DNA from 2 places in the Kineococcus rugosus genome. Region 1 is predicted to be linked to the other one. Evidence: predicted binding sites of a transcription regulator. Region 1 holds the regulator's gene; the other holds the start of a gene.

What was found. The regulator LexA, encoded in region 1, represses DNA repair genes until DNA is damaged. The targets are predictions, from matches to a motif close to TCGAACANNTGTTCGA.
Positions count from the first base shown of each region.
Region 2: the regulator LexA is predicted to act here: its motif matches at 7,188-7,203, upstream of ruvA (Holliday junction branch migration protein RuvA).

Region 1 is NZ_JBJLSJ010000028.1:47,851-59,523, forward strand. Features, by position in the region: gene ACRYM6_RS16155 (class I SAM-dependent methyltransferase) at 1-338, opposite strand, end outside; gene hflX (GTPase HflX) at 430-1,974, shown strand; gene ACRYM6_RS16165 (ATP-dependent DNA helicase) at 2,063-4,120, shown strand; gene ACRYM6_RS16170 (aspartate/glutamate racemase family protein) at 4,174-4,839, shown strand; gene lexA (transcriptional repressor LexA) at 4,884-5,636, opposite strand; gene ACRYM6_RS16180 (DUF2277 domain-containing protein) at 5,818-6,087, shown strand; gene ACRYM6_RS16185 (LysM peptidoglycan-binding domain-containing protein) at 6,308-6,751, shown strand; gene nrdR (transcriptional regulator NrdR) at 6,862-7,365, shown strand; gene ACRYM6_RS16195 (proteasome assembly chaperone family protein) at 7,408-8,313, shown strand; gene ACRYM6_RS16200 (pilus assembly protein CpaE) at 8,339-8,794, opposite strand; gene ACRYM6_RS16205 (TraR/DksA family transcriptional regulator) at 8,897-9,247, shown strand; gene ACRYM6_RS16210 (transglutaminase-like domain-containing protein) at 9,290-10,105, opposite strand; gene ACRYM6_RS16215 (NAD(P)-binding oxidoreductase) at 10,171-10,845, shown strand; gene serA (phosphoglycerate dehydrogenase) at 10,945-11,673, shown strand, end outside.
Region 2 is NZ_JBJLSJ010000001.1:101,257-112,929, reverse strand. Features, by position in the region: gene ACRYM6_RS00555 (NUDIX hydrolase) at 1-268, shown strand, start outside; gene ACRYM6_RS00550 (amidohydrolase) at 287-1,552, opposite strand; gene ACRYM6_RS00545 (AbgT family transporter) at 1,579-3,141, opposite strand; gene ACRYM6_RS00540 (Lrp/AsnC ligand binding domain-containing protein) at 3,287-4,339, shown strand; gene pdxT (pyridoxal 5'-phosphate synthase glutaminase subunit PdxT) at 4,368-4,985, shown strand; gene ACRYM6_RS00530 (YebC/PmpR family DNA-binding transcriptional regulator) at 5,040-5,801, shown strand; gene ruvC (crossover junction endodeoxyribonuclease RuvC) at 5,860-6,480, shown strand; gene ACRYM6_RS00520 (dienelactone hydrolase family protein) at 6,393-7,118, opposite strand; gene ruvA (Holliday junction branch migration protein RuvA) at 7,221-7,832, shown strand; gene ruvB (Holliday junction branch migration DNA helicase RuvB) at 7,832-8,893, shown strand; gene yajC (preprotein translocase subunit YajC) at 9,038-9,412, shown strand; gene secD (protein translocase subunit SecD) at 9,598-11,448, shown strand; gene secF (protein translocase subunit SecF) at 11,448-11,673, shown strand, end outside.

The sequences.
Region 1 (11,673 bases):
ACGGTCGTGCCCAGGCGCGCGGCGTTGCGCCGCACCAGGTCCAGGGCGCGCTCGTTGACGTCCACGGCGTGGACCGCCTGGTGCGGGCGCAGCAGCGCCAGGGTCAGCGCGACGGGGCCCCAGCCGCAGCCGAGGTCGAGCACCGTGCCGGGGGCGTCGTCGGGCTCGACGAGCGGCAGCAGCACCGCGGTGCCCTTGTCGACCCGGTCGCCGCTGAAGACGCCGCGGGCGGTGGTGACGGTGACCTCGCGACCGGCCAGCTCGACGGTCAGCTCGCGGCGCTCGTCGGCCGTGGCGGGCTGGGCGGAGAAGTAGTGCTCGGGCTCGGGCTGCGACACGACGGGCAAGCGTAGGGCGTGAAATGAACTCGCCCCCGTCGTGGTTGCACTGTCACGCTAGGCGCACACCACGAAGCGACCGAGGAGGTCCATGAACCAGCGCCACGTTCCCGCGACGGAGCAGTCCGCGGGACCCACGAACAGCGAACGCGACCAGGAGTTCGACCGGGCCATCGCCCGCATCCTGCGCGGTCACGGGGAGAACGCGGCGCAGGAGGTGGGCGAGAACGACGATCCCGACGGTCACACCGCGTTCGACGGGGACCAGCTCGACCTCGCCGACCGCCGCGCGCTGCGCCGCGCCGCCGGGCTGTCCACCGAGCTCTCGGACGTCACCGAGGTCGAGTACCGGCAGCTGCGGCTCGAGCGGGTCGTCCTGGCCGGGGTCTGGTCCAGCGCCGACTCCAACCGGGCCGAGGCCGAGGTCTCGCTGCAGGAGCTGTCGGCCCTGGCCGCCACGGCCGGCTCCGACGTCCTCGCGGGCGTGCTGCAGCGCCGCACGACCCCGGACGTCGCGACCTACCTGGGGGCGGGCAAGGCGGCCGCCCTGGCCGACCTCGTGGCCGCCGAGGGCGCCGACACCGTCATCTGCGACGGGGAGCTGTCGGCCTCCCAGCGCCGCGGGCTGGAGGACATCGTCAAGGTGAAGGTCGTCGACCGGACGGCCGTCATCCTCGACATCTTCGCCCAGCACGCCAAGAGCCGGGAGGGCAAGGCCCAGGTCGAGCTCGCCCAGCTCGAGTACCTCCTCCCGCGCCTGCGCGGGTGGGGCGAGTCGATGTCCCGGCAGGCCGGTGGCCGGGTCGCCGGCGGTGCGGGGATCGGTTCCCGCGGTCCCGGTGAGACGAAGATCGAGCTGGACCGCCGGCGCATCCGGGGCCGGATGGCCAAGCTGCGCCGCGAGATCAAGGGCATGGGCACCGCGCGGGTCGAGAAGCGCTCGCTGCGGCACGCCCGGGCCGTCCCGGCGGTCTCCATCGCCGGGTACACCAACGCGGGCAAGAGCTCCCTGCTCAACCGGCTCACCGGCGCCGGGGTCCTCGTCGAGAACGCCCTGTTCGCGACGCTGGACCCGACCGTCCGGCGGGCCCAGACGCCCGAGGGGCGGCCGTACACGCTGGCCGACACGGTCGGGTTCGTCCGCTCGCTGCCGCACCAGCTCGTCGAGGCGTTCCGCTCGACGCTGGAGGAGGTCGCCGAGTCCGACGTCGTCCTCCACGTCGTCGACGGGTCGCACCCCGACCCCGAGGGGCAGCTCGCCGCGGTGCGGGCCGTCCTGGCCGACGTGGACGCGCAGGGCGTGCCGGAGCTGGTGGCGGTCAACAAGGCCGACGTCGCCGACCCTGAGGTCCTCGACCGGCTGCTGCGCCGGGAGAAGAACGCGGTCGCCGTCTCGGCCCGCACCGGGCAGGGCGTGGACGAGCTGCTCGCCCGCATCGCCGAGATGCTGCCGGTGCCCGACGTCGAGCTCGAGGTGGTCGTGCCCTACGACCGCGGCGAGCTCGTCCACCGGGTGCACACCACCGGTCAGGTGCTGGACGAGGAGCACACCGCCGACGGCACGCGGCTGCTGGCCCGGGTCCGCCCGCGGCTGGCGGCCGAGCTGGAGCGGTACCGGCTCACGCGCACCGCGTGAGGTGACGTCCGCGTCCACGGCGGGCCCCGGAGGGGACCCGCTGTGGACGGCGGACGGTCGTGTCGGTGCGACGGGGGAGGATGGACCGGTGAGCACGTCCACCGACCCCGCCCCCCGCGACGTCGCGGACGAGGAGGTCGACGGCCCCGAGGCCGCCGACCTCCTCGACGCCGTCGTCGACGCCCTCGGCGGCCAGCGCCGGGAGGGGCAGGCGCGGATGGCGCAGGCCGTCACCGACGCCATCCGCACCCGCCGCCACCTGCTCGTGCAGGCCGGCACCGGCACGGGCAAGTCGATGGCCTACCTCGTCCCGGCGGTCGCGCACGCCGTGCACACCGACCACCGCGTCGTCGTCACGACGGCGACGCTGGCGCTGCAGGCCCAGGTCGTCGAGCGGGACCTGCCGCGCCTGGCCCGGGCCCTGGCCCCGGCGCTGCGCCGCGAACCCACCTGGGAGCTGCTCAAGGGCCGGGCGAACTACCTGTGCCGCAACAAGCTCGACGGCGGATTCCCCACCGACGAGGGCGCCCTGTTCGACATCGCCGCCCCCACCGTCGCGGCGAGCGGCGCCGGCGGGGACGCCGGGCGGCTGGGCCGCGAGGTGGTGCGGCTGCGCGAGTGGGCCGCGACGACCGAGACCGGCGACCGCGACGAGCTGGACCCCGGGGTCAGCGACCGCGCCTGGCGGCAGGTGTCCGTCTCGGCCCGCGAGTGCCTGGGGTCCCAGCGCTGCCCGGTGGCCGCCGAGTGCTTCTCCGAGCGGGTGCGGGCCCGGGCCCGCCAGGTCGACGTCGTCGTCACCAACCACGCCATGACGGCCATCGACGCCCTGGAGAACAGCGGGCTGCTGCTGCCCGAGCACGACGTGCTCGTCGTCGACGAGGCCCACGAACTGGCCGACCGGGTGACGGCCGTGGCGACGGCGGAGCTGTCCGCCTCGGTGCTGCACACCGCGTCCCGGCGCCTGCGCCGCTCGGCCGGCATCGTCGCCGAGGCCCTCGACGACGCCGCGGTCGCCCTGGAGGCCGCGCTGGAGGAGGCCCCGCCGGGCCGGCTGGACCGGTGGCCCGACGCGCTGGCCGACGCCGTCGTCGCCGTGCGCGACGCCGCCCGGCAGGCGCTGAGCGACCTCAAGGACGCCGGCGAGTCCGCCGGCAAGGAGGAGGACCCCGAGTCCCGCGGAGCCCGGCACCTGGCGCGCGCCGCCGTCCAGGAGGTCTTCTCGGTCGCCGAGCGGCTGGCCGCTGAGGTGGGCCGGGACGCCCAGGACGGTCACGACGTGGCGTGGGTGACCGCGGGCTTCGGGGCGGCCTCGCGGCCGCCGTCCCTGCACATCGCGCCGCTGTCGGTCGCGGGCCTGCTGCGGGAGAGGCTGTTCAGCGAGCGGACCGTCGTCGCCACGTCGGCGACCCTGACGCTGGGCGGGTCCTTCGACCCCGTCGCCGGCGCCTTCGGGCTCAAGGGCGCCAAGGGGGCCGGCACGGCCTGGACGGGGGTCGACGTCGGCAGCCCGTTCGACTACCCCCGGCAGGGGATCCTCTACGTCGCCCGGCACCTGCCCCCGCCGGGGCGGGCCGGGGCGGGTGAGGCGGCGATGGACGAGCTGGCGGCGCTCGTGGAGGCCGCCGGGGGGCGCACCCTGGGGCTGTTCTCCTCGCGCCGGGCGGCCGAGGAGGCCGCCGAGGCGCTGCGCCGGCGCGTCTCGACGCCGGTGCTGTGCCAGGGCGACGACCGGCTGCCCAAGCTCGTCCGGGACTTCACCGACGACCCCGCCACGACGCTGGTCGGGACGATGTCGCTGTGGCAGGGCGTCGACGTGCCCGGCGCCAGCTGCTCGCTGGTGGTCATCGACCGCATCCCCTTCCCCCGCCCCGACGACCCGCTCATGTCGGCGCGGGCCCGGGCCGTGGACGCGGCCGGCGGCAACGGGTTCCTGACCGTCTCGGTGTCCCACGCGGCCGTCCGGCTGGCCCAGGGGGCGGGGCGGCTGATCCGGGCGGCGGAGGACAAGGGGGTCGTCGCCGTCCTGGACTCCCGGCTGGCCACGGCCCGCTACGGCGGGTTCCTGCGCGAGTCGCTGCCGGACTTCTGGGCGACGACGTCGACGGATACGGTGCTGGCGGCGCTGCGGCGGCTGAGCGAGTGACGTCCGCGACACCTCCTGGTGGTGGGGGGCCACGGGCGTGGCATCCTCGCTCTGTGGCCACCGTCGGCTTCCTGCACACCGCGCACGCCCACGTGCGCACCTTCCGCGACCTGCTGGCCGAACGGGACGACACCGTCGCTGATCGGCACCTCGTGGACACCGGCCTGCTCGCGGCCGCTCGGGCCCGGGGGCCCGAGGCCGTGCGCGCCGCCCTGGGCGACCGGCTGCGCCGGCTGGTGGCCGAGGGGGCCGACGTCGTCGTCTGCACGTGCTCGACGGTCGGGGCGACGGCTGAGGCCGTCGGCGCCGAGCTCGGCCTGCGGGTGGTGCGCGTGGACCGCCCGATGGCGGAGGCGGCCGTGCTGGCCGGGCGGCGGGTCGCCGTGGTCAGCTCGCTGGACGAGGCGGCCGCCACGCTCGTCCCGCTGCTGCGGGAGTGCGCCGAGGACACCGGTCGCCGCGTCGACTTCGTCGAGGTGCGCTGCACCGGGACGTGGGCGGCGTTCGAGTCCGGGGACCTGCTGACCTACACGACCGGGGTGGCCGACACGGTCCGCCGGGCGCTGCGGCCGCTGGACCCGCCGGTCGACGTCGTCGTGCTGGCCCAGGCGAGCATGGTCGACGCAGCGCCGTTGCTGCGCGACCTCAGCGTCCCGGTGCTCACCTCACCGCGGCTGGCGGTCGAGGCGGCCGTCGAGCTGGTGCTGCCGGTGCGCTGAACCGGCGCCGGGCTGGCGACGGGCCGGCGACGGGTCCGCGCGGGTCACAGGCTCCGCAGGACGGCGGTGACCCGGCCCAGGACGGTGGCCTCGTCGCCGTCGATCGGGTCGAACAGCGGGTTGCGGGGCAGCAGCTTGACGTGGCCGTCCTTGCGCTGCAGCACCTTCACCGTCGCCTCGCCGTCGATCATGGCGGCGACGACGTCCCCGTTCTCGGCCGTCGGCTGCCGGCGCACGACCACCCAGTCGCCGTCGCAGATGGCCGCCTCGATCATCGACTCGCCCACGACGCGGAGCACGAAGTGCTCCCCGGCGCCGATCAGCTGCGCCGGCAGCGGGAACACCTCCTCGACGAGCTGCTCGGCGAGGATGGGGCCACCGGCGGCGATGCGGCCCACGAGGGGCACGTACGCGGGGGCGGGGTGGCTGTCGGCGGCCGCGCCGTCGACGCCGTTGACGCCGTCCACCACGCCCCACCCCGACCGCGGGGGCGGGGAGACGACCTCGAGGGTGCGGGGGCGGCGCGGGTCCTTGCGCAGGAACCCCAGCCTCTCGAGGGTCTTGACCTGGTGGGCGACGCTGGAGGGGCTCGTCAGGCCCACGGCCTGCCCGATCTCCCGCATGCTCGGCGGGTACCCGCGCTGGTCGACGCAGTCCTTGATGGCGTGCAGGACCCGGCGCTGCCGCTGGGTGAGCCCGTCGCGCGCCAGGGGAGGGTCGGGGAACTCGTGGACCGTCCCGAGCGCCTGCTCCGTCACGGGTCCGCTCTCGTCGGTGCCGTCCAGCACGTCGGCCACGTCCTTCTCCCTGTCCGATGGTCACCCGGGGCGCTGCGCGGTGCCGCGTGGTCGGTCGAGCTCGCCGACCGCCCGGTGGAGCAACGTTAGCCACCCGGCCCCCGGGCATCAAACACGTGTTCGAACCCGGCGTGTCGACCAGGCCCTGGTCGGGTGCCGGGACGCTGCCTAGGCTCGTCCCATGTGCCGGAACATCCGCCAGCTGCACAACTTCGAACCGCCCGCCACGGGCGAGGAGGTGCGGGCGGCGGCCCTGCAGTACGTGCGCAAGGTCGCCGGGACGACGAAGCCGTCGGCGCGCAACCAGGAGGCGTTCGACCGCGCCGTCGCGGCCGTCGCGCACGCCACCGAGCACCTCCTGGACGACCTCGTCACCGCCGCCCCGCCGAAGGACCGCGAGGTCGAGGCGGCCCGGGCGCGCGAGCGGGCGGCCAGGCGGTACGCCTCCTGACGAGGGCCTGGACGTCGTCGCAGGTCAGCGCGTCTGTCGGAGGGCGGTGGCAGCGTCTGCCCGCGTCACCCCCCCCGGTGCGCCCGGGGGCCGGCCGTCGCGGTCGGCCTCCCCGGGCCCCTGCGGGGGTTGCGCTCCACCGTTCGAACGGTGGTAGAACAGACGCGCCCGATCGAACACCCGTTCGATCGCGGCGACCCCGAGATGGAGGCCCACGCTCGTGAGCACCACCGCCCTCGTCCTGCCCTGCGAGCCGTCGCAGCCGTTCCTCGCCCGGCCGTCCCGCGCGGCGGCGCACCGGCCCCCGCGCGCCCGGCACGACCGCCGCCGCCCCCGTCCGGTCCGCCACCCGCACGCGGGCACCACCGGTCTGCGCCTGACCCGCCGCGGCCGCCTGCTCGTCACCTGCACCGCGGCCACCGCGCTCACCGGGGCGGTCGTGGCCGTCACCGGTGCCCTCACCGGGGCCTCGGCGGGGGTCCACCGGGCACCGGCAGCCGTCGTCGTCACGGTCCAGCCGGGTCAGACGCTGTCGGCCATCGCCTCCGGCTGGGCCCCCCGCGAGGACTGGCGGGAGGTCGCCGGGCGGATCGTCCAGCTCAACGAGATGCCCTCGATGACGGTCTCGGCGGGGCAGCGGCTCGTGATGCCGACCCGGGACTGAGACCCGTGGACACCCCGGGGGCGACCGGTCCGGTTGCCCGTCCTCCCCGTCCGGACGTACGGTCGAGCCTTGGCCAGGCCTGTCGTTCGGTCGCGGGGGAGGAACTCGGGGTGCACTGCCCGTTCTGCCGGCACGAGGATTCCCGTGTCGTGGACTCCCGCACGACGGACGACGGCAGCTCGATCCGTCGCCGTCGGCAGTGTCCCAACTGCTCCAAGCGGTTCACCACGGTCGAGACGGCGAGCCTGACGGTCCTCAAGCGCTCCGGCGCCCCCGAACCCTTCAGCCGCGCCAAGATCGCCTCCGGCGTGCGCAAGGCCTGCCAGGGGCGCCCGGTGTCCGAGGACGACATCGCCCTGCTGGCCCACCGGGTCGAGGAGGCCGTCCGCGCCCAGGGCGCCGCCGAGATCGACGCCCACCAGGTCGGGCTGGCGACGCTGCCGTTCCTCCAGGAGCTCGACGAGGTGGCCTACCTGCGCTTCGCGTCGGTCTACCAGGCCTTCGACTCCCTCGCCGACTTCGAGAAGGCCATCGACCGCCTGCGGGCCGAGCGCGAGGCCGGTCTCGGCCCGCTGGGCCGCCCGGGCGACCAGCCGGCCGTCGCGCGCGGCTGACCCTCGGTCGGCCCACCTCCCCATCCGGAGGATGATGGGCGGATGCTCGATCCGGCCTCCCTGTACTCCTACGAGGGTGAGCGGCCGTCCCTGGTGGAACCGCCCCTCGTCATCGCCCTGTCGGGCTTCATCGACGCCGGCAACGCCGTCCGGCAGACCGTCGAGCACCTGCTGCGGACCTGCCGCAACGACGTCGTCGCCTCGTTCGACGTGGACCAGCTGCACGACTACCGGGCCCGGCGGCCCACGATGACCTTCGGCGGGCAGGACTGGGTGGACTACGAGCCCCCCCGCCTGCAGGTCCACCGGGTCACCGACGAGGACGGGTCCTCGCTGCTGCTGCTGTCCGGTCCCGAACCGGACGTGCAGTGGGAACGCTTCAGCGCGGCGGTGTGGCGGCTGGTGGACGAGCTGGGCGTCGGGCTGGTCACGGTGCTGTCGGCGGCCCCCACGGCCGTCCCGCACACCCGTCCCGCCGGGGTGACCGCCAGCGCCACCCGGCCCGAGCTGCTGGACGGGTTCCGCACCTGGGACCTGGAGGCGCAGGTGCCCGCGCACGCCTCGGCGCTGGTCCACCTGCGCGGCGGCCAGGCCGGCCGCGACGTCGTGTCGGTGCTGGCGCACGTGCCGCACTACCTCGCCGGCAGCGACTACCCCGACGCCGCGGCCGTGCTGGTGCGCACGCTGTCGGGCACGACGGGGGTCGCCGTTCCGGTGCAGTCGCTGCAGGAGGCCGCGTCGGCCACCCGCGTCGAGGTGGACCGGCAGGTCGCGGAGTCCCCCGAGGCCGCCGCGGTCGTGACCGCGCTGGAGGAGCAGTACGACGCCTCCGGCGACGAGGGGCGCGGCACCGGCGCCGCGAGCGCCTTCCTGCCCACCGCCGACGAGCTGGGGGAGGAGTTCGAGCGCTTCCTGGCCAAGCGCGAGGAGGACCCCGGCCCGGAGTGAGCCGCCGGCGCGCCGCGGGCCGGGCTCAGGCGGACGCGGTCGCCCCGTCGGTGCCGACGCTGCCCCCGGTCGCCCCGGACAGGTGGTGCAGCAGGGCGAGGGCGTAGGCGTCGGAGGCGTCCGCCGCCTCGAAGGCGTCGGCGCCCCGCTCGTCCAGCAGCAGCACCCGGTGGACCGACCCCCCGGGCGCGTCGCGCCGTTCCAGGCGGGTGAACCGGTCCCCGAGCAGGTCGCGCAGCTGGTGCTCGGCCGGCAACCAGCACGCCTCGGGGCGGTCCACCGAGTCCAGGGCCCACTCGGTCGTGCCGTTGAAGCCGATGAACTGGCCCGTGGGGTGGTCGTGGACCTCGACGGTCATGTCCGAGAGCGTGAAGACGTCCGAGTCCATGTCCCGGTGCGGGATGACGAACCGGTCGCCCGAGGCGGGCTCCCACGGCAGGCCGGCGTCCCGGAGGCGGAGGGCGAGATCGACGGAGATCACCCGACCCAGCATGGACCCACCGGCGCGGCGCGTCTCCCCGGAGCGTCTCCCGAGAGCGTCTCGTGGTGCCGGGAGCGTCGCGACACGGTAGGAACGTCCTCCATGACCGACAGCTCCCTGGACCTCGACGCCGCCCGCGAGCGGCTCACCACCATGCAGCGCGACCTGCGGGCCACGATCGACGACCTCACCGCACGCCTGGAGGCCGGGAGCACCCCCGACGCCGCCGAGGGCGGGCAGGACGCCGGCGACCTCGGCGCGCACGAGCAGCAGGCCGCCGAGAACGAGGGGCTGCTCGAGGGCGCCCGCCGGCGGCTCGACAGCGTGCAGGACGCCCTGAAGCGGCTGGACGCCGGCACCTACGGCATCTCGGTCGTCTCCGGCGAGCCCATCCCCGTCGAGCGGCTCGAGGCGCTGCCGGACGCGGCCACCCTGGCCGGCGAGAAGCTCTGACCCTCCCGCGGCGCTCCGCCCGCGGACCCGCCGGTGGCCCCGCTACGGCAGGGCCACTGCCGCGCGGTGGTCGTCGGCGGGCAGGGCGCCGTCGGTGACCGCGCGCACCGACAGGTGCGTCAGCGCGACCTCCCCCGTCGTGGTGAGGAACGCGGTGTCGGCGGCGTCGCGGCCCGCGGTGATGCGCAGCAGCGCCGGGCGCGGGGCCAGGCCGGTGGCGTCCACGACCCGCCACCGGCCCTGCGGGGCCGCCTCGACGACGGCGTGGAAGTCCGGGACGGCCAGCCCCGGCGCGTAGGCGACCGCCACCCGGGCCGGGACGTCCAGCGCCCGCAGCAGCGCCGCCGTCAGGTGCGCGAAGTCCCGGCACACCCCCCGCCGGTCCAGGAGCGTCTCCAGGGCGCCGTCGCCCGGCGCGCTGGACCCGCTGACGTACCCCGTCCGGGCGCCGACCCAGCCGGCCACGGTCCGCGGCAGGTCCGCGCGCGGCACCGACCCGAACTCGGCGGCCGCGGTCCGGGTCAGCCGGTCCGACGGGCAGAACCGGCTGGGCCGGGTGAACTCCCACCGCTCGGCGGCGCGCAGGGCGTCGTCGGCCGCTGCGGGGTCGGTCGTGGCGGTGGCCCGGTAGGTGACCGTCGTGGTCCCGGCGGGGGCGGTGAACTCGTGCAGGCGGCCGCCGTCGGGCAGGTGCACCTCCCGCACCGGCACGGTACCGGCGGACCCGGTGACCACGAGCGTCTCGGCCCCGACCTCGACGCCGGGCCGGCGGGCGAGGGCGACGAGCAGGGCCGCGCCCACGGGGTGGCCCGCCTCGAACCGCAGCTCGGTGCGGACCGTGGTGCTCAGGCGGTGCACCCGCGCGATCCTGCCCCAGGCGCCCGCGGGGTGCGCGCCGGCACCGGCGTGCCTACGGTCGGTGGATGCGCATCGTCATCGCCGGGGGCCACGGGAAGATCGCCCTGCTGCTGGGGGAGCTGGCCGCGCGGCGGGGCGACGAGGTGGTCGGCCTCGTCCGCGACCCCGCCCAGGTGCCGGACCTGGAGGCGGTGGGCGTGCGGGGGGTGGTGCGCGACCTGGAGGGCTCGCAGGCCGCCGACGTGGCGGGTGACCTGGCCGGGGCCGACGTCGTCGTCTTCGCCGCCGGGGCCGGCCCGGGCAGCGGTGCGGCCCGCAAGGACCTCGTGGACCGCGCCGCGGCGGTCCTGCTGGCCGACGCGGCCCAGCGGGCCGGCGTCGGGGCCTACCTGCTCGTCTCGTCCATCGGGGTGGACTCCGTGCGCGACGGAGCCGTCCCCGACGGGGTCGACGAGGTGTTCCTGGCGTACCTGCGCGCGAAGCTCGCCGCGGAGGAGGACCTGCTGGCCCGCGAGCGGCTGCGGGTGTGCGTGCTGCGCCCGGCGGGGCTGACGGACGACCCGGGGACGGGGAGGGTGCGGCTGGCCGCGGCCGTGGACGCCGGCCGCGTGCCCCGCGCCGACGTGGCCGCGGTGCTGCTGGCGCTGGCGGACCGGCTCGTCGCCGGCCCCGCCCCCGCACCGGTGCTGGGGCTGTGCTCGGGGGAGGAGCCGGTCGCGGACGCCGTGGGCGGGGTCTGAGCCGGCCGCCGCCGGGCCGGTGGGCGGGGCCGGTCCGGACCTGGGCGCCGGGTGCGGGAGACTGGAGACCCGACCGCGTCGCTGAGCTGGAGGAACACCGTGTCCGCCCCCGACCTCGCCCCCGCCCCCCTCGGGCGTGCGCTCCTGCTGGAGAACATCCACGCCGACGCCCGGACGCTGCTGTCCGAGGCCGGTTGGGAGGTCGAGACCGCGTCCGGGGCGCTCGACGAGACCGAGCTGCTCGAACGCCTCCCCGGGGTGTCCCTGCTGGGCATCCGCTCCCAGACCCAGGTCACCGCCAAGGTCCTGGACAACGCGCCGGACCTGCGGGCCGTCGGGGCGTTCTGCATCGGCACCAACCAGATCGACCTGTTCGCGGCCGCGACCGCCGGGGTCGCGGTGTTCAACGCCCCGTACAGCAACACCCGCAGCGTCGTCGAGCTCGCCCTCGCCGAGATCATCGCGCTGACCCGCCGCCTCACGGTCAAGGACCGGGCCATGCACGCGGGCGTGTGGGACAAGTCCGCCACGGGCTCGCACGAGGTCCGCGGCCGCCGGCTGGGGATCATCGGCTACGGCAACATCGGCTCGCAGCTGTCCGTCGTGGCCGAGGCCCTGGGCATGAGCGTCTTCTTCTACGACCGCACCGACAAGCTCGCCCTCGGCAACGCCCGCCGCTGCGGCAGCCTGCACGAGGTCCTGGAGATCGCCGACGTCGTGACGCTGCACGTCGACGGCCGCAGCAGCAACTCCGGCTTCTTCGGCGAGGAGGAGTTCGCCCGCATGCGGCCGGGCTCGATCTTCCTGAACCTGTCCCGCGGGTTCGTC
Region 2 (11,673 bases), on a different contig from region 1:
CCCGGTGTGGGTCCGCAGCGCCGACTTCGACTTCCTCGGAGCGGCGTGCCGCCAGGACGAGGAGTTCTTCGTCCTGCGCGTCGCGGAGGGTTTCGAGGTGGACCGCTCCGGATGGACGGACCTCGAGCGCGCCTCCGTCAGCGAGTCGCGCTGGTGGGCACCGACCGAGCTCACCGCAGCCGGGGTCACGCACTACCCGCCCGACCTCGCCGGGCTCCTGGCGCGGCTGCCGCCCGCCTGGGCCGGGGACCCGCTCACCATCGAGTGAACCCCGGCCCGTCGCCGGTCAGCCGCGCCGCACCAGCCGCTCCAGGACGTCCACGGCCACCACGAGGCAGTCCTCGTCGACGTCGAACTCGGCGTGGTGGTGCGGGCCGGGGTTCCCCCCGCCCACCAGGACGTAGGCGGCCGTCCCGCCGGCGTCCTGCACGTGCCGCATGAACAGCGTCGCGTCGTCGCTGCCGGACATGGTGTGCGTGCGGCGGAACTCCAGCGCGTGCCCGGCCGTCTCCGGCACGTCCTTCACGGCCAGTTCCACCAGGTCGATCACCGCGTCGTCGGGGACGGTGCCCGCCGCCGCGCCCGTGACCTCCACCGCCACCTCCACGCCGTAGGTCGCCGCCGCCCCGCGCACGGCCCGCAGCGCCATGTCCCGCAGGTCCTCGTGGGCGCGGTCGGTGCTGCCGCGGACCTCGAAGGTCAGCCGGGCGCTCGCGGGCACGATGTTCGCCCCGCCACCGGCGTGGAGGGTGCCGACGTTCACGCGGGTCTCCCCGGCGCTGTGCCGCGGCAGGCCCAGCAGGGTCAGCGTCGCGCTCGCGGCGGCGGCCAGGGCGTTGCGCCCCCGTTCCGGAGCAGCCGCGGCGTGAGCGGCCTCCCCGGTGAACTCCACGGCGAACTTCGTCGTCGCCAGCGCCCCGGTCGCCCCACCGACGACGGTGCCCACCGGCAGGTCCAGGCCGACGTGGACGGCGAGCATCCTCTCGACACCGGCCACGACGCCCGCGGCGACCATCGGCCGGGCGCCGCGCACCCCCTCCTCGGCGGGCTGGAACACCAGGCGCAGCGTCCCGGGGAAGTCGCGGTCGGCCAGCCGGTGCAGCAGGCCCACCCCGATCGCGGTGTGCGCGTCGTGGCCGCAGGCGTGCATCTGGCCCGTCGTGGACCTGAACCCCTCCCGCTGCGGGGCGTGGTGCGCGGCGGTGGACTCGGTGACGCCCAGGGCGTCCACGTCGCAGCGCAGCCCCCACACCGGGCCGGGCCGGTCCCCGGTGATCTCCGCGACGAGGGCGGTGCCGTGGTCGCGGAAGAACGCGGCCCGGTCGGCGGGGGTCCCGGCGGCCACGGCCCGCTCGGCCCAGGCGGCGCGCTCGGCGGCGTCGGGGTAGCCGGACACGTCACGCAGGTCCATCGCCCCGGCGCCGGTGCGCAGCGTCAGCGGCAGCCCGGCGAGCTCGGTCTCGACCCGCCACGCGGTGCGGATCTCGCAGAAGCCCGGTTCGGCGTGGCGGTGCAGGTCGCGGCGCAACCGCACGAGGTCGTCGCGGTTCACGGTGGTCTCCAGAGGGGTCGGGGTGGTCACTCGGGCAGGCGGATCGAGCCGCCGGGGCCCAGGGGCAGGTCGAAGGCGAAGAACAGGCCGAGGATCACCAGCCACACGACGAGGAAGGGCAGCACGAACACCGCCATGCGCGACATCACCGTCCCCAGCTTCGCCCCGGGTTCCCAGCGCTGGACGAGGGTCAGCAGGATGACCAGGTAGGGGTTGAGCGGGCTCAACGGGGAGGACGCCGAGTCGCCGATGCGGAACGCGGCCTGGGTTAGCGCCGGGTCGTAGCCGAGCAGCATGAACGCGGGCACGAACACCGGGGCGACCAGCGACCACAGCGCCGACCCGGACGTGATGACGAGGTTCAGCGTGAACACCAGCAGCACGAACAGCACGACGGCGGTGAACCCCGTCAGCCCCACCGACTCCAGCAGCGCGGCCCCCTCGACGGCGAGCCAGGACCCGAGGTTGGACCAGCTGAAGAGGGCGATGGCCTGGGCGATGACGAAGATGAGGACGACGTACCCGGCCATGGTCTTCACCGATTCGGCCATGACCGCCGGCAGGGCGTCGCGCCCGGGCAGCGTCCTGGCGACCACCCCGTAGACGGTCCCGGCGAGCAGGAACGCGCCGAAGATCACCGGGATGACCCCGCTGAGCAGCGGTGAGGGCACCAGGGTGCCGCCCTCGCCCTGGAGGGGACTGCCCGGCCACAGCCACGCGAGCGCCAGGCCGCCGAGGTAGACGACGAGGACGGCGACGCTCGCCAGCAGGCCGCGGCGCTGCGCCGGTTCCAGGTGCAGGCTGCCGAGGTCGTCGGTGGCCGCGCTCGAGGCGGCCGCGTCGAAGGCGCCCAGGCGCGGTTCGAGGACGCGGTCGATGAGGAAGCCGCCCAGCAGACCCAGCACGATCCCCGAGGTGGCGGTGAAGGCGATGTTCATGAGGACGTTCAGGTCGGACACGTCCGCGCCGGGCAGCACCGAGGCGGCCTCGACGGTGATGCCGTGCAGGAGCGTGTCCAGGACGCCGACCAGGACGCCGCCGGAGTACCCGGCCACGACGCAGGCGAAGGTGCCGATCATCCCGGCCACCGGGTGCCGGCCCGCCTTCAGGAACACCAGGGCGGCCAGCGGGGGCAGCACGATCGTGGCGACGTCGCTCATGACGTGCCCCTGGCAGGCGACCAGCGCGACGGCGTAGGGCACGACGCGGCGGGGGGCGCGGCCGAAGACCGCGGTCACCGCCGCCCCGAGCAGCCCGGACCGCTCCGCCACGCCGACCGCCATCAGCATCATCAGCACGGTGCCGAACGGCGGGAAGGAGGAGAAGTTGGTCGCGAAGCTCGACAGCAGCCACAGGACGCCCTCGGTGGACAGGAACCCCTGCACGGGCAGGACCTCGTCGCTGCCGGGCACGGTGACGGTGGCTCCCGCCCACGCCATCGCGCTGGAGGCCAGCGCGATCGCGACGAACAGGTAGCAGAACAGGAAGAACGGGTGCGGCAAGGCGTTGCCGGCCCGCTCGATGCCGAGCAGGACGCGGTCGAAGGCGCGTGCGGCGGGCGAGGGACGCGCGGTCGTGGACGCGGACACGAGGCTCCTCGGGGTCGGGACGCGGGAGGGCCGCGGGCGGGGCGCCCCGGCGGCTGGTGACGACCCACCCTGCGGGTCGTGGCAGTCTCGTGGCCCGAAGTGGCGGATAGTGCCACGCAACGGCAGTCAGGAGGCGGATCCGGTCGTGTTGAGCGAAGCGGACCTGGAGCTGGTGGAGGCGCTGCAGATCGCCCCGCGCGCCAGTTGGGTGCAGCTGGGGGAGGTGCTGGACCGTTCCCCGGCCTCGCTGGCCCGCCGCTGGCAGCGGCTGGAGTCCACCGGCCGGGCGTGGACGGCCCTGGTTCCCTCGGCGCGGGCGCTGGAGGAGATGGCCCTGACGCACGTGCAGGTCCGCTGCCGGCCCGGGCAGGTCCAGCGGGTCGCGCGCGACCTCGCCGAGGACCAGCAGGTGCTCACCGTCCACTCGATCACCGGCGACTACGACGTCCTGCTGCTGCTGCGCACCGACGGGGCGGCCTCCCTGGAGCGCTACCTCGGCGAACGGATCGGCTCGCTGCCCGGGGTCGTGCGGCAGCGGGCGCTGCCGGTGCTGCGACCCGTCCGGCACGGCAGCACGTGGCGGCTGGGGACCCTGGACCCGCAGCAGCGCAGGCGACTGCGCGAGGCGGCCCCGCCGCCCCCGGCCCCGGGGGCGCGTCCGGCCCCGTTCGACGAGCGGGTGGTGGCGGCGCTGACCGTGGACGGGCGCGTCACCGCGACCGAGCTGCAGGAGCGCCTGCGCGACGAGGGGGACGGGGCGCGTTCCAGCCTGAGCACCGTCCGCCGCGACCTGGCGCGCGTCCTGCGCTCACCGGCTGTGACCGTCCGCTGCGAGGTCTCCGCCCCGGAGGCGGGCTGGCCGATGGCCGGGGTCCTGTGGTGCCGGCTGCCCGCGGCCCGGCTGAGCGAGCTGGCCGCCGGGGCGTGGGACGACGGGACGGAGTTCGGCGCCGGGCTGCCCGAGGCCCGCTCGTGCACCGTCGTGGCGGGCAGCGTCAACCTCCACCTCACCGTGTGGCTGCGCGGCATGTCCCACCTGCAGGCCATCGAGCACCGGCTCGCCGCGCTCGAACCGGCGCTGGAGGTGGTCGACCGCTCCGTCGTGCTGTCCAGCCTCAAGCGGATGGGGGCCCTGCTGGAGGACGGGCGGCGCGTGCGGGCGGTCCCCACGGCCCTGCTGGGCGGGGGGAGCTGGTGAGGACCCGCCCACCCCCTACGCTGCCGCGGTGACCGCACCGCACCCCACCGTCGGCGTCCTGGCCCTGCAGGGCGACGTGCGCGAGCACGTGGCCGCGCTGGAGGCCGGCGGGGCGCGCGCGGTGCGCGTGCGGCGGCGCTCGGAGCTGGAGGACGTGGACGGGCTGGTCCTGCCCGGCGGGGAGTCCACCACGATCGACCGGCTGCTGCGCGTCTTCGAGCTGCGCGACGCCCTGCGCGCCCGGATCGCCGACGGGCTGCCGGTGTACGGCTCGTGCGCGGGGATGATCCTGCTGGCCGACCGCCTGCTGGACGGCGCGCGCGACCAGCAGACACTCGGCGGCCTCGACGTCACGGTGCGCCGCAACGCCTTCGGCCGCCAGGTGGACTCCTGGGAGGAGGACCTGGAGCTGACCGGGATCACCGGCGACGGGCCGCCCGTGGACGCCGTCTTCATCCGGGCGCCGTGGGTCGAGGAGGCCGGGCCGGACGTCGAGGTGGTCGGCCGACTGGGCTCCGGGCCCGCCGCGGGTAGGATCGTCGCCGTGCGGCAGGGCGCCCTGCTGGCCACGTCGTTCCACCCGGAGATCACCGGGGACGACCGGGTGCACCGCCACTTCGTGGCGATGGTGCGGCAGCGCCTCTGAGCGGGCACACACGTTTTTCGAACGGCCAGGTTTCAGCGAGGCGGAGGGAAGCACATGTCCGGCCACTCCAAGTGGGCGACGACCAAGCACAAGAAGGCCGTCGTCGACGCCAAGCGCGCCAAGAGCTTCGCTCGGCTCATCAAGAACATCGAGGTCGCGGCCCGCACCGGCGGCGGCGACCCGGCCGGCAACCCGACGCTCTACGACGCCATCCAGAAGGCGAAGAAGACCTCGGTGCCGGCCGACAACATCGACCGCGCCGTCAAGCGCGGCTCGGGGGCCGAGGCCGGTGGCGCCGACTGGCAGACGATCACGTACGAGGGCTACGGCCCCAACGGCGTCGCCCTGCTGGTCGAGTGCCTGACCGACAACAAGAACCGGGCCGCCATGGAGGTCCGCACCGCGATGACCCGCAACGGCGGCTCGCTGGCCGACCCCGGCTCGGTGGCCTACATGTTCAGCCGCAAGGGCGTCGTCGTGGTCGGCAAGGAGGGCACCACCCTCACCGAGGACGACGTGCTCACCGCGGTGCTCGAGGCCGGCGCCGAGGAGGTCACCGACCAGGGCGACACCTTCGAGGTCGTCAGCGAGGCCACCGACCTCGGCGCCGTCCGCGACGCGCTGAAGGAGGCCGGGATCGAGTACGACTCGGCCGACAACAGCTTCGTGCCCAGCGTGCAGGTCCCGCTGGACGCCGAGGGCGCGGCCAAGGTGTTCCGGCTCATCGACGCCCTCGACGACTGCGACGACGTGCAGAACGTCTACGCGAACTACGACGTCTCCGACGACGTCCTGGCGGCCCTCGAGGACGCCTGACACCCCGCGCGCGGACCGGTCACGGCCCCCACGCCGGCTTCGTGCCATCGTGGGGGCCGTGCGCGTGCTGGCGGTCGACCCTGGGCTGACCCGTTGCGGGATCGGGGTGGTGGACACCGTCGCGACGGCCCGGCGGGCCGCGATGGTCGGCGTCGGGGTCGTCCGCACCCCCGCGACGGACCCCGTCGAGGCCCGGTTGCTGGCCATCAGCGAGGGGCTGGACGCCTGGCTGGACGAGCACCGCCCCGACGTGGTGGCCGTCGAGCGGGTCTTCGCGCAGTCCAACGTGCGCTCGGTGATGGGGACCGCGCAGGCCGCCGGGCTGGTGCTCGTGGCGGCCGCCCGCCGCGGGCTGCCCGTCGCGATGCACACCCCCAGCGAGGTCAAGGCCGCGGTCACCGGCAACGGGCGCGCCGACAAGGAGCAGGTCACCGTCATGGTCACCCGCATCCTCGGTCTCGACGCGCCCCCGCGACCGGCCGACGCCGCCGACGCCCTCGCCCTGGCGCTGTGCCACCTGTGGCGCGGCGGGGGGACCTCCCGGCTGGAGGCCGCCGCCCGCACCGCCCTGGTGACGGGGCGCCGGAACGCCTACGCCGAGGCCGAGGCGGCCGCGAGGCGCCCGCGCAGGAACGTCGTCGTCCGCTCCCAGGCCAGCTCGGCGGACTCGCGGCGGTAGCTGGGCCGCTCGTCGTTGTAGAAGGCGTGCGGGGCGGGGTACTCGTGCATCGTCACCTCGACCTCCGCCTGCTCGCGGATGCGCTGCGCGGTGGCGCGGACGGCCTCGAGGGGGACGGAGGTGTCCTCCTGCCCGTAGTGGCCCAGCACCGCGGCCCGCAGCCCGGAGTAGTCGGTGCCCGGGCCGGGGACGCCGTACCAGGGGACGGCCGCGCCGACCCGCTCGCCCTGCTGCGCGGCCAGCGTGAGGACGAACGCGCCGCCCATGCAGAAGCCCACGGCGCCGACCGCGGCGGAGGTGGTCTCCGGCCGGTCCAGCAGGTACGTCACGGCGCCGGCGAGGTCGCGGGCCGCGCGCTCGGGCGGCAGCTCGGCGAGGAACCGCGCCGCCTCGGCGGAGTCGTGGGTCGTGCGGCCGCCGTACAGGTCCGGGGCCAGGGCGACGAAGCCCTCGGCGGCGAACCGGTCGACGACGGCGACGACGTGGTCGGTCAGGCCCCACCACTCCTGGATCACGACGACGCCGGGCCCGCGGCCGGAGGCCGGCGTGCGCAGGTAGCCGTGGGCGTGCCCGGTCTCGGTGCCCGGGGCGTCGAAGGTGACGTTCTGGCGCGGGTTGGCGTGCTGCTCGTGGCTCACGGTCGCACTCTGCACCCGGCCCCGCGGCGGCGCGCCTGGGGGGTCGTGTCGGCGGGGGCGTCTAGCCTCTCGTACAAACGTTCGTCCGTCCCTGGAGGTGTGGTGATCGCGTCGGTGCGCGGGCAGGTGCTCGCGGTGCGGCTGGACTCGGCGGTCGTGGAGGTCGGGGGGGTCGGCATGCTCGTCCTGGCCGCCCCGGCGACCCTGGCCGGCCTGCGCGTCGGCGAGGAGGCGCTGCTGCACACCACGCTGGTGGTGCGCGAGGACTCCCTGACGCTGTTCGGGTTCGCCGACGCCGACGAGAAGGAGGTCTTCGAGGTCGTCCAGACCGCCTCCGGCGTCGGGCCGAAGATGGCGCTGGCGATGCTCGCCGTCCACCGCCCCGACGGGATCCGCGCCGCCGTGGCCGCCGAGGACCACGCGGCGCTCGTGCGGGTCCCCGGCATCGGGCGCAAGACCGCGCAGCGCATCTGCCTGGAGCTGGGGGACCGGCTGGGCCCGCCGGTGGGCGCGGCCCCGGCGCCGGCGGCCGTCCCGGCCGGCGACGCCCGCAAGGACCAGGTCGTCGAGGCGCTCGTCGGCCTGGGGTACCCGCTCAAGCAGGCCGGCGACGTCGTCGACGTCGTGCTCGGCGGCCCCGACGGGGACGCCCCGGCCGACCTGGACGTCGCCGCCACCCTGCGCGCGGCCCTGCGCCACCTGTCGGGCCGCTGATGGAGGACCGTCTGGTGACCACGGGGGCCGACGAGCGCGAGCGCGCGGCCGAGTCCGCCCTGCGCCCGCGCGGCCTCGACGAGTTCGTCGGGCAGAAGGTCGTGCGCGAGCAGCTGTCCCTCGTGCTGGACGCGGCCCGCGCCCGGCAGGCCCCGAGCGACCACGTCCTGTTCTCCGGCCCGCCCGGGCTGGGCAAGACGACGCTGGCGATGATCGTCGCGGAGGAGATGGGGGCGCCGCTGCGGCAGTCCAGCGGGCCGGCGATCCAGCACGCCGGGGACCTGGCCGCGGTGCTGAGCTCCCTGGACGAGGGCGAGGTGCTGTTCCTCGACGAGATCCACCGGATGGCGCGCCCGGCCGAGGAGATGCTCTACATCGCGATGGAGGACTTCCGGGTCGACGTCGTCGTCGGCAAGGGCCCGGGCGCGACGGCGATCCCGCTGGAGCTGCCGCGCTTCACGCTGGTGGGGGCCACGACGCGCGTGGGGCTGCTGCCGGCACCGCTGCGCGACCGGTTCGGCTTCACCGGGTACCTCGACTTCTACACCGCCGAGGAGCTCGTGCAGGTGCTGCGCCGCAGCGCCTCCCTGCTGGGGGTGCAGCTGACCGCCGAGGGGGCCGCCGAGATCGGCCGCCGCTCGCGCGGGACGCCGCGCATCGCCAACCGGCTGCTGCGGCGGGTCCGGGACTGGGCCCAGGTGCGGGGGTCCGGGATCGTGGACCGCGCGGCCGCGCGGGCCGCGCTGGCGGTGTACGAGGTCGACGAGCGCGGCCTGGACCGCCTCGACCGCGCCGTCCTGGACGCCCTGTGCCGCCGCTTCGGCGGGGGGCCGGTGGGCCTGTCGACGCTGGCCGTGGTCGTGGGGGAGGAGGCCGAGACCGTCGAGACGGTCGCCGAGCCGTTCCTGGTGCGCGAGGGGCTGCTGGGGCGGACTCCGCGCGGGCGGATCGCCCTGCCGCAGACGTGGGCGCACCTCGGCCTGACCCCGCCGCCGGACGCGGTGGGGGCGGCGTGGCAACCCGCCCTGGACGAGGAGGATCCCCCGGCCCCGACCGGGTGACCCCTAGACTCCTCGGGCGAGTCGGTCCCGCGCGGGTCCTGCGGAACCAGGCAGGTCCTCGCCGCGTTGGGCCGGCCGAGTCGGCACAGGGCCGGCGCAGGCACCGGCGAGCCGTCGATCCCGCCGGTGCGGAGAGGGATTCTCGTGGGTGGTAGCAGCAGCTCGTTGTTCTTCCTGCTGATCATGGCTGCCCTGCTGGTGTTCATGTTCAGCCGGACGCGCAAGCAGCAGAAGGCCCAGCAGCAGATGCAGAACAGCATCGGTCCGGGTTCGGAGGTCATGACGACCTCGGGGATGTTCGGCACCGTGGTGGAGCGGACCGACCAGTACGTCGTCATCGAGATCGCCCCCGGTCTGCGGACCCGGTGGACGCCGCGGGCCGTGGCCCGCGTGGTGACCCCGGCCGAGCAGGTCCCCGACTCGCTGGAGGGGCTGGACCTCACCAAGCGCGACGAGGCCCCCACCCGTGAGCAGGACACGCCGGGTGACGACACCCAGGGCGGTGCTGCCCGTCCCTGACGACTACTGGTAAGACAGCAGTCGTCCACGAGCAGTGACAAGCTTGTGCTGACCGGGTGACACTCCGTCACCCGGTCGGCCCTGTCCCGAGGTATCGAGTGTCCAACGACCGGCCCACCGGGCCCCCACGCGTGCGCCGCGGCGCACCGATCCGTCGACCCCGCCCGGGGCGCACGCTGGCGGCCATGGTGCTCGTCGTCGTCGCCGTCTTCGCCGCGGTGGGAGCCGGGTCGATCTGGAGCGACGCCCGCTGGTCGCCCGGGCTGGCCCTCGACCTCGAGGGCGGCACGCAGGTCGTCCTCACCCCGCGCTCGCTCACCGGCGGCACCGTCCCGACCGAGCAGGTCGAGCGCGCGGCCGAGATCATCCGCCAGCGCGTCGACGCCACCGGCCTGTCCGAGACCGAGGTGCAGGTCCAGGGCGGGCAGAACATCTCCGTCTCCATCCCGGGCCAGGCGACCCGCGAGCAGCTCGACCTGATCTCGCAGTCGGCGCAGCTGCGCATGCGCGTCGTGCTCTACGCCGAGCCGACGCAGGCGCCCGCCGCCGAGCCCGCCCCGACGCCGACCGACGGCGCCACGCCGGCCCCCGAGCCCACCGCCACGGTGACCTCGACGGGCGAGCCCTCGCCGACGCAGAGCGCCGACGGCGCCGCCGCCCCGGCCGCCCTCCAGGCCGCGACCACCCCGCCGGCCGAGGTCCCCGCCGACACCGCGACCACCCCGCCGACGCTGGCCGACATCGCGACCCCGACGCCCACCCCCGGGCCGGGGCAGCCCAGCAGCACCCCGTCCGTCGCGCCGACCGACGCCAGCGACCTGGCCTGGCGGGACCTGCCCGAGGTCGCCCAGCTCTTCTACAACCTCGACTGCGCCGACCCGGCCCAGCGCGAGGGCGGCGTCGTCGACGACCCGGCCAAGCCGCTGGTGACCTGCGAGCAGGACGGATCGGTCAAGTACGTGCTCGGCCCCGCCGAGCTCCAGGGAACCGACCTCGTCAGCGCCGTCTCGGCGCAGGAGACGAACAGCTCCGGCTTCAACACCGGCCGCTGGGTGGTGCGGCTGAAGTTCAACGCCGAGGGCGCGCGGGCCTTCTCCGACCTCACCACGCGCATCTCCACGCTGGAGTCGCCGCGCAACCAGTTCGCCGCCGTCCTCGACGGCCTCGTCGTCACCGCGCCGACGGTGGACCAGCGCTTCGGCGCCGACGTCGACATCACCGGCAACTTCACCCAGGAGTCCTCCGAGGCGCTCGCGCAGCAGCTGCAGTTCGGGGCGCTGCCGGTCTCCTTCCGGGTCGACACCGAGCAGCAGGTCTCGGCCACCCTGGGGTCGGACCAGCTGCGCAACGGCCTCATCGCCGGGCTCGTGGGCCTCGTCCTCGTCGTGGCGTACATGCTGGTGCAGTACCGGGCGCTGGGGCTGGTCACCGTCGCCAGCCTCGTCCTGGCCGCGGCCCTGAACTACGGGGTCATCCTGCTGCTGGGCTGGCTGCAGGGCTTCCGCCTCAGCCTCGCCGGCGTGGCCGGCCTCATCGTCGCCATCGGCGTCACGGCCGACTCCTTCATCCTGTTCTTCGAGCGGGTGCGCGACGAGATCCGGGACGGGCGCATCCTGTCCTCGGCCGTGGAGGCCGGCTGGCACCGGGCGCGGCGCACCATCCTCATCTCCGACGCCGTCAGCCTGCTGTCGGCGGTCGTGCTGTACGTCCTGGCCGTCGGCAACGTCCGCGGCTTCGCGTACACCCTGGGCATCACGACGATCATCGACCTCGTCGTGGTCGTGCTCTTCACCCACCCGGTCGTGGCCCTGCTGGCGAGGACGAAGTTCTTCGGCGGCGGGCACAAGCTGTCCGGCTTCGACCCCGAGCACCTCGGGTCGGTCGTGGCCCGGCACGCGCTGCACCACGGCGAGCACCGCCCGACGGTCGCCGAGCTGCGCCGGGCCGAGCGCGAGGCCGAGCGCGAGAAGGCCCGCAGCGGCGGCGGGACCGAGGCCGGGCACGGCGCGGACGACGAGAACGAGGGCGGTTCCTGATGGGCATGGCGCAGCTGGGCAACCGGCTCTACACCGGTGAGTCCACCTTCGACTTCGTGGGCCGGCGCAAGCTGTGGTTCCTCCTCGCCGCCGCGCTCGTCCTCGTCTCGGCCGTCCTGCTGTGGAAGCCGGGGCTGACGTACGGCATCGAGTTCGAGGGCGGCACGGAGTTCCGCGTCTCGGGCACCTCCGACCAGCAGGCCGCGCGGGAGGCCGTCGAGGCCG